2 regions of the Camelimonas sp. FR25 genome follow, and region 2 is predicted to be linked to the other one. Evidence: predicted binding sites of a transcription regulator. Region 2 holds the regulator's gene; the other holds the start of a gene.
The links. The regulator LexA, encoded in region 2, represses DNA repair genes until DNA is damaged. The targets are predictions, from matches to a motif close to TGTTCNNNNTGTGTTCNG.
Positions count from the first base shown of each region.

Region 1: the regulator LexA is predicted to act here: its motif matches at 2,182-2,199, upstream of ruvC (crossover junction endodeoxyribonuclease RuvC).

Region 1 is NZ_JCAWFG010000070.1:29,114-33,532, reverse strand. It holds gene ruvB (Holliday junction branch migration DNA helicase RuvB) at 1-962, opposite strand, end outside; gene ruvA (Holliday junction branch migration protein RuvA) at 1,016-1,639, opposite strand; gene ruvC (crossover junction endodeoxyribonuclease RuvC) at 1,636-2,169, opposite strand; gene AC6A67_RS08030 (YebC/PmpR family DNA-binding transcriptional regulator) at 2,390-3,139, opposite strand; gene AC6A67_RS08025 (Dps family protein) at 3,882-4,331, shown strand.
Region 2 is NZ_JCAWFG010000017.1:76,472-80,890, reverse strand. It holds gene AC6A67_RS01395 (ComEC/Rec2 family competence protein) at 1-1,654, shown strand, start outside; gene lexA (transcriptional repressor LexA) at 1,768-2,493, opposite strand; gene AC6A67_RS01385 (flavin-containing monooxygenase) at 2,964-4,419, shown strand, end outside.

The DNA of each region.
Region 1 (4,419 bases), on a different contig from region 2:
ACGCCGACCGGGCCACCGCCGAACGACAGAGCGATCATCTTCAGATATTTGCGGTCCATCAGGTCGAGACCGATGGAGTCGACGTCAAGCAGCCCAAGCGCCCGGTCGGCGATCTCGCGGGTCACCTGATCGGCCCCCGCCACCACCGCGAAATCACGCACCCGGCGCAACAGGCGCCCGGCGATGCGCGGCGTGCCGCGCGCCCGGCGGGCGATCTCATTGGCGCCGTCATCGCTCATGCCGACGCCGATCACCCGCGCGCCGCGTTTGACGATCAGCTCCAGCTCCTCAACCGTGTAGAACTGCAGACGGACCGGAATGCCGAAACGGTCGCGCAGCGGCGTGGTCAGCAGGCCCTGGCGGGTGGTGGCGCCGACGAGGGTGAATTTCGGCAGATCGATCTTGACCGAACGGGCCGAGGGGCCTTCGCCAATGATCAGATCGAGCTGGTAATCCTCCATCGCCGGATAAAGGATCTCCTCCACCGCCGGATTGAGCCGGTGGATCTCGTCGATGAACAGGACGTCGTTTTCTTCCAGATTGGTGAGCTGGGCGGCGAGGTCGCCGGCCCGGGCGATCACCGGCCCGGAGGTCGAGCGGAAATTGACGCCGAGCTCGCGCGCCACGATCTGCGCCAGCGTGGTTTTGCCAAGTCCGGGCGGGCCGACAAACAGCACGTGATCCAGCGCGTCATTGCGGGTGCGCGCTGCCTGGATGAACACGCTGAGATTGGCCCGGGCCTGGGCCTGGCCGATAAATTCCTCAAGCGCCAGCGGACGGATGGAGCCTTCGCCATCGTCCCCGGCCTTCTCGGCGGAGACCAGGCGCTGCGGCTCGGGCGTCGCCTCCGGGCCTGCGCCCTTGCGCGACCGGCCGGCGCCGCCTCCATGGCTGCTCCCAGCGCCGCGCCCTGCCCGTGACCCTCTGGAACCGCCAGGTCCACTCATGCCAGGTCCGCTCATGCCCGTTCCACTTCAGCCGCGCCAAAGGCGCAGCGCCAGCGACGCGGCGTCAATCAGACGCCCTGCGCCAGTTGTTTCAGCCCCAGCCGGATCAGCGTGCGTGATTCAGCCTCTGCGCCAGCCTCGCGCAAGGCGGCGGCCACCGCCGTCGCCGCCTGGGGCGGGGCATAACCAAGATTGACCAGCGCCGACACCGCATCCGCCGCAGCGCCAGGGGCTGCGCCCTCCGACACCTCGCCGGCCAGCCGCGCGGCGCCCAGATCGACATGGCCGAACACTGGCGCCTTGTCTTTCAGCTCGGCGACGATGCGCGCCGCCAGCTTTGGCCCGACCCCAGGCGCACGGCCAACGGCGGCCTTGTCGCCCATGGCCACGGCGGTGGTCAGCGCCGACGGCTCCAGCACCGACAGCACGCCGAGCGCCACCCGGGCGCCGACGCCCTGAACATTCTGCAGCAGGCGAAACCACTCCCGCTCCTGATCAGAGCGGAAGCCATACAGCCGGATCATGTCCTCGCGCACATGGGTCTCGATCGACAGGCTGGTCGCCTCGCCGGCGCGCGGCAAATTCTGCAAGGTGCGCGCCGAGCAGTGCACCACATAGCCAACGCCCTGCACGTCGATGATGGCGTAATCCTCGCCCGTGCTGTCAACCAGACCCTTGAGCTTGCCAATCATCGCGTCGCTCCCGCCATCAATGTCGCCAGCCGCGCCACCCGTTGCGCCGCGCCGCGATGCTGGGCGTGGGTGATGGCCACCGCCAGCGCATCGGCGGCGTCGGCGGTCTCGGGCGTGGCCTTCGGCAGCAGCACCCGCACCATTGACTCCACCTGATGCTTGTCGGCGTGGCCGACGCCGACCACGGTCTTTTTGACCTTGTTGGCCGAATATTCAGATACCGGCGCGCCAAACAGGGCTGGCGCCAGCAACGCCACGCCGCGCGCCTGGCCGAGCTTGAGGGTGGATTGCGGGTCCTTGTTCACGAAGGTCTCCTCCACCGCCACCTCATCCGGCTGCCATTGGTCGAGCACATCGACCAGGCCATCGTGCAGCTCGCGCAGCCGCAGCGCCAGCTCCGTGGCGTCGGTCGAGCGCACGCAGCCACAGGCCACGAAGCTCAGCCGCGTGCCGGTGACGGAGATCACCCCCCAGCCGGTGCGGCGAAGGCCAGGGTCAATGCCAAGAATGCGAATCGATGCAGTCGCCATGCTGCATTTAGCCCGAACAAATTGTGAACATCCAGTCAACGGCGCCGGGTTTTCTGTGTGGCGGATGCAGACCCCGCCAGGGCGCGGGGGGCATCCCGGGAGTGGCGCGCCTTGCGCACGTCCAGCGTCAGGCAAACAAAAAGGGCGACCTCAGCGGCCGCCCTCTGGCGTCGTTCAGCCGTGCGGCTGGCGCTTGAGCGTTACAGCTTGTGGCCGCCCATCAATCAGCCGACAGCTTGGCCACCAGTGCATCCGACAGTTCGAAATTGCCATAGACGTTCTGCACATCGTCATGGTTGTCGAGATTGTCGACCAGCCTGAGGATCTTCTCGGCGGCCTCGTCGTCAACCGCCACGCCATTCTGCGGACGCCAGGTCAGGGCGGCCTTGCGGGCGTCGCCGAAGTTCGCCTCAAGCGCCTTGGCCACTTCGTGCAGGCTCTCCTGCGAGGTGATGATCTCGTGGCCATCCTCGCTGGAGGTGACGTCGTCGGCGCCTGCCTCGATGGCGGCCTCCAGCACGGCGTCGGCGTCGCCGACCCTGGCGTCGAATTCGATCACGCCGACGCGGTCGAACATGAACGACACCGCGCCGGTCTCGGCAAGGCTGCCGCCTGCCTTGGTGAAGATCGAGCGCACGTCGGAGGCGGTGCGATTGCGGTTATCGGTCAGCGCCTCGACGATGATGGCGACGCCGCCTGGGGCATAGCCCTCGTAGCGGATCTCTTCATAGTTCTCGCTGTCGCCGCCGAGCGCCTTTTTGATGGCGCGCTCGATATTGTCCTTGGGCATGTTCTCGGCGCGAGCGGCCAGCACGGCGGCGCGCAGACGCGGGTTCATGGCCGGGTCGGGCATGCCAAGCTTGGCGGCGACGGTGATTTCACGCGCCAGCTTGGAGAACAGCTTGGAGCGCGCAGCGTCCGCCTTGCCCTTGCGGTGCATGATGTTTTTGAACTGTGAATGTCCGGCCATGTGACCTCGTCATCCCGTTGCAGTCCCGGTTAGGCCGGCGACCTGGGTGTGGACGGCATGACGCGAGGCGCGCGCGTGGCGCGCCGCAGAACACCCTGAGCGGGGCCGCGATCAACGCGCCCGGCCATGCCTGTTCGTGGTGAGGGCGCCCGGATTGCGCCCGGCGCCTGCAAATATCCGGCGCCGCCGCATCGACGATGTGCCGGCCGCGCCCTTATCGCGCCCTTATAAGCTGAGGCGCCGCATCATGAAAAGCGCCCCGGCGCGTTTTCCGCTGACGTGGAACCCTGCGGCGGCGCCGGCGGTTTACAGCGCAGCCCATCCCCTGATCACAAGGTTTTGGCGTGGGTGAGCACAGGCCCGACGCTACAGTGCCCCCAGTCACAACGCTGATCGGCGGAAAAGCCATCGCTGCGGCGAGCGACGGGCGACGACGTGACGAAAACGGACGGCCGGACACGCGCGCCGCGCCAAACGCTTCAGGTCTGCGGCCCGAGGGTGGGCTATATGGAAGGACCACGCAACGATGGCAAAATCTGCGACCAGAGCCCCAACCACCACTGCGGCGTCCTCCGGCGCGCCGCGCAAGGCCGCTGCCAAAACCGCTGCGCCACCGGCGGCGAAAGTCGCCGCCAGCAAAGCCGCGACGCACGCCGCCGCTTCTGCAGCGTCCCGGTCGAACCAGGCGGGCGCCAACCGGCTCGACACGCCGTCCGATTTCTCGCCCGACGCCGTCCTTGAGATCAGCGATGCGCTCAAGGCGGCGCTGGCCGATACCTTTGCGCTTTACCTCAAGACCAAGAATTTCCACTGGCACATGAGCGGCGCACATTTCCGCGACTATCATCTGATGCTGGATGAGCAGGCGGACCAGATCTACGCATCCACCGATGAGTTGGCCGAGCGGGCGCGCAAGATCGGCGGCGTGACGTTGCGGTCCATCGGCCAGATCGGCCGTCTCGCCAGCATCCGCGACAATGACGACGACTATGTCAGCCCCGAAAACATGCTGCGGGAGTTGATGAACGACAACAAGACGCTGCTGCGCTCGCTGCGCGCCGCCCACGCCGCCGCCGACAGTCACAAGGATGTCGGCACAACCAGCCTGCTCGAAAACTACATTGATGAAGCCGAGCGACGCGCCTGGTTCCTGTTCGAGGCCAATCGCGCCCCCGACCGCGACGGACGCTGAACCTGGCGCCGCGCCATCAGGCCGATGGGCCTGGGGGCGCGCCGTGTCGTGGTCGGTTCCTTGTCGGGGCGTTGGCCGGCGGCCAGTC
Region 2 (4,419 bases):
GGCGGCATTGGTGACGGGCAAGCGCGGCCAGATCAGTGATGAGGCCAACGAGGCCCTGCGCGCCGCCGGCATCTATCACATCCTTTCAATCTCTGGTCTGCACATGGCGCTGGCCGCCGCCATGCTGTTCTGGACGTCCCGGGCTTTGCTCGCCCTCACGCCCTGGTGCGCGCTGCATCTGCCGGTGCGCAAGCTGGCGGCAAGCCTGGCGATTGCAGGCTCGCTCGCCTATTGCGTGTTCACTGGCGCAGACGTCGCCACGGTGCGGGCGCTGATCATGATTGCGGCGTTGCTCGGAGCCATCCTGATCGATCGTCCGGCGCTGTCCCTGCACAATCTGGCGCTGGCGGCCGTGCTGCTGTTGTTATGGCAGCCGGAAAGTCTGCTTACGCCAGGCTTTCAGATGTCGTTCGCTGCGGTCGCTGCCCTGATCATTGCGTTTGGCGCCCGGGGGGGCGATGTCGAACCGCAAAGCGACAGGGCATTTTGGCTACAGCGCTGGATCTGGCGTCCGCTGCGCGCCACTCTGGTCGCGACTGCGGTGTGCGAGATCGCAACGGCGCCCTTCAGCATCTGGCATTTCCAGCACATCTATCCGCTCGGGCTGCTTGGCAACGCCATGACGCTGCCGTTTCTGTCGCTGGCGGTGATGCCTGCCGCGATGCTGGGCATGGCGCTCGCGCCATTTGGCGCGGACTGGCCTGTCTGGTGGCTGATGGGCGCCGCGACGGAGCCGGTGCTGTGGGTCTCAGAATGGATCGCCGCAACGCCTGGCGCAGTGAAACTGGTCGCAGCCTCCGGCGATACATCATTGCTCCTGATCGCTTTGGCGTGGCTCTGGTTCGTGGCGTGCCGCACGCCGCTGCGCTGGTTCGCCATGGCGCCTGCCAGCGCCGGGCTGCTGCTGGCGGTAGCCAACACGCCGCCCGATGTGATGGTTGACCGCAACGGTCGCGGCGCGCTGGTGCGTCTGGATGATGCGCACGGCGAAGTTCAGCTGGCGCTGCTCGGACGGGTGTCTCCGTTCGTCGCGCGCCAATGGTACGCTCTCCACGGCCTGGCAATGCCGCATGGCGCGCGATCCCGGCCCGACACCGGGAATTGTGACGCGAATGCCTGCGCGGTCCGCCGCAATGATGGCGGCCTCGTCGTCTGGGCCCGTCGCACCGAGGCCATGCAGGGGGATTGCCGCCACATTGACGTGTTGATCAGCAGCTTGCCAGCCCCTGGGCCTTGCCGTCCGGCGCTGCTGCTCGACGGGCCGGCGCTGGTCCGCAGCGGCGCGGTGAGCGTCTGGCTGAACGACGGCGACATTGCCCTGCGTGCGGTGCGACGGCCTGGTGAAAGCTGGCCCTGGCGTAGGGTCTTGCCGGTACTTTGGCCAGCGCCCACGCCGCGCCGGCCAACCACAGCCGACCCCATGACGATCGGGCCGACCGAGCCGGCGCCGCCTGCTCAGCCGGGCGTCCATGGAGCCCCATCCCACCCCCAGATGTCAGATCCAGCAGAAGGCCAATCCATCTCGCATGCGCCCGGCTCCTGGCAAAGACGGCCCGCCCTCAACCAGCCTGATCCACCACGCCTGGAATCACAGATTGGAGCGCCGCAACAGATCGGCCAGAACACAGCGACCGCCATCACTCATCAGCCATGAAACGTCGTCCGCTGAACATCCGCCATAGCGCTCTGACAGTTCGGCGTCGCCAGGTTGGGCAGTCCACAATCCTTGTCCGACCATCCAAACGCAGCAACCACCGCGCGCCGCTCTCAGTAGCGGCGCAAAAGGCTTACCAGCCGGCCCTGGATCTTGACGCGTGCAGCAGGCAGCACCCGGTTTTCAAACAGCGGATTGGCCGCTTCCAGCTCCACATCCCTGCCGCGCTTGCGCAGTCGCTTCAGGGTGGCTTCCTCATCGTCGATCAGCGCCACGATGATATCGCCATTGTCAGCCGAATCCTGACGGCGGATCACCACCGTATCTCCTTCGAGAATGCCGGCCTCGACCATCGAATCGCCACGCACTTCAAGCGCGTAATGTTCGCCCGTGCCGATCAGATCGGCGGGGAGGGGGATGCTGTCGCCGGATTGCTGGATGGCGCTGATCGGCACGCCAGCCGCAATCCTGCCAACCAGGGGTATGGAGACAACGCCGCGCGCATCAGGGGCATTGCCCGCGCCTGGCGCCGACCGGCCTTGCAGCGCAGGCGCCTGCGCTTCGGCATCGGCCTTGCCGCCCATCACCACGCGCGGCTTGAATCCGGCCCCGGCGTCGCCCTGCAGGTCCGGCATCCGCAGAACTTCGACAGCGCGGGCCCGGTTGGGCAGGCGTCGGATGAAGCCTCGCTCCTCGAGCGCCATGATCAGGCGGTGGATGCCCGATTTGGATTTGAGGTCGAGCGCCTCCTTCATTTCGTCGAAGGACGGCGGCACGCCGGTTTCCTGCAGTCGCTGATGAATAAAACGCAGCAACTCATGTTGCTTGGCTGTCAGCATCGCAAAACATTCCCGTTGCGCGCCGCCCCGGGGCGCTGCCGTCGGAATTCACGACCTTCTGGCTGAGGCGGCCCCTTCACTCCGAAGTGGTCGCCTTGATGCTGAAGTCGTCGCGAGCGCCGAATCTGTGTCGAAACAAAGCATGAACAGTATTACATGTTCCCGCTGTGTTCTGCAACCGGCGCGACCGTCGCCGGCCGATTTAATTGGCCAACTCTTGTTTAAATGGCCAACTCTTGCCCAGGACAGCGTAAACTTTGCTGACGGACGGACAATGGCAGATTGCGCGGCCCATGACCTGATCAGCGCGGCGGCCGGCGTGGGCCCCCGGCGTCCATACAGGTGCCGTCAACAGCGCGGGACCTCGCGTTTCCGATGGTTGACAGCATCATTGGTACTGACCAGTATCATATTTGATATAGAAAAATACTGACAGGGCCGGCCCGTCGGGCAGGCGTGGGAGAGAACAAATGGCCGCCGCCACCGACAGGGACGCCGCGCAGATCGACATTGACGCGTTGAAGGCGCGCTACCAGCAGGAACGCGACCGCCGTCTGCGCACGGATGGTAACCAGCAATATGTCGAGATGGCCGGCGATTTCGCCCGCTATCTTGAAGATCCTTATGTCGCCCCTGGCTTTACCCGCGATCCCGTGCGTGAGGAGGTGGAGGTGCTGGTGGTGGGCGGCGGCTTTGGCGGCCTGCTCTCGGGCGCGCGGCTGCGCGAGATCGGCGTCGACAGGTTCCGCATCGTCGAAAAGGGCGGCGACTTCGGCGGCACCTGGTACTGGAACCGCTATCCTGGCGCGGCCTGTGACACCGAGAGCTACATCTATCTGCCGCTGCTCGAGGAGACTGGCTACATCCCGCAACGCAAATACGCCCGTGCGCCGGAGATTCTCGGCCAGGCGCAGCGCGTCGCGCGGCATTTCGACCTGTATCCGCATGCCCTGTTCCAGACCGTGGTCACCGAGGCGCGTTGGGATGAAAGCGCCGCGCGCTGGCGGGTGCGCACCAGCCGTGACGATGAGATCTCTGCGCGATTCATCATCCTGAATGGTGGTCCGCTCGAGCGGCCGAAGCTGCCTGGCATTCCTGGCGTCGACAGCTTCGCCGGCCACAGCTTCCACACCAGCCGCTGGGACTATGCCTATACCGGCGGTGATTCCCATGGCGGGCTGACCGGGTTGCGCGACAAGCGCGTCGGCATTATCGGCACCGGCGCCACCGCCGTGCAATGCGTGCCGCACCTCGGCGAATGGGCGAAGGAACTTTACGTCTTCCAGCGCACGCCGTCATCGATCGACGTGCGCAATGACCATGAAACCGATCCTGAATGGGCCAGGGCGCTGCAGCCCGGCTGGCAGCGCGCCCGCATGGACAATTTCACCGCCGTGGTCTCTGGCGGTGATTTTGAAGAAGACATGGTCAATGACGGCTGGACCGATCTGATCGGCAATATTCTGCTGGCGGCGCGGCGCAAGCAGAAGCAGGGCGAGGCGGTTGAGGATCCTGAAAAGCTGATTGAGCTGGCCGACTTCCAGAAAATGGAGCGGGTGCGCGCCCGGGTCGACGAAATCATTCGCCAGGAACAGGTCGCTGCGGCGCTCAAGCCCTGGTACAGCCAGTTCTGCAAACGCCCGTGCTTCCACGACAGTTATCTGCCGACCTTTAACCGCCCCAATGTCCATCTGGTGGATACCGACGGCCAGGGCGTGGAGCGCATTACGGACGAGGGCGTGGTGGTGAATGGCAAGCTCTATGAGCTCGACTGCCTGATTTACGCCACCGGCTTTGAGGTCGGCACCGACATTACCCGCCGCTTCGGCCTCGAGGTGTATGGTCGCGGGGGCGTAACGCTGACGGAGCGGTGGAAGGATGGGGCCGAGACGTTCCACGGCCTGTTCTCACGCGGCTTCCCAAACT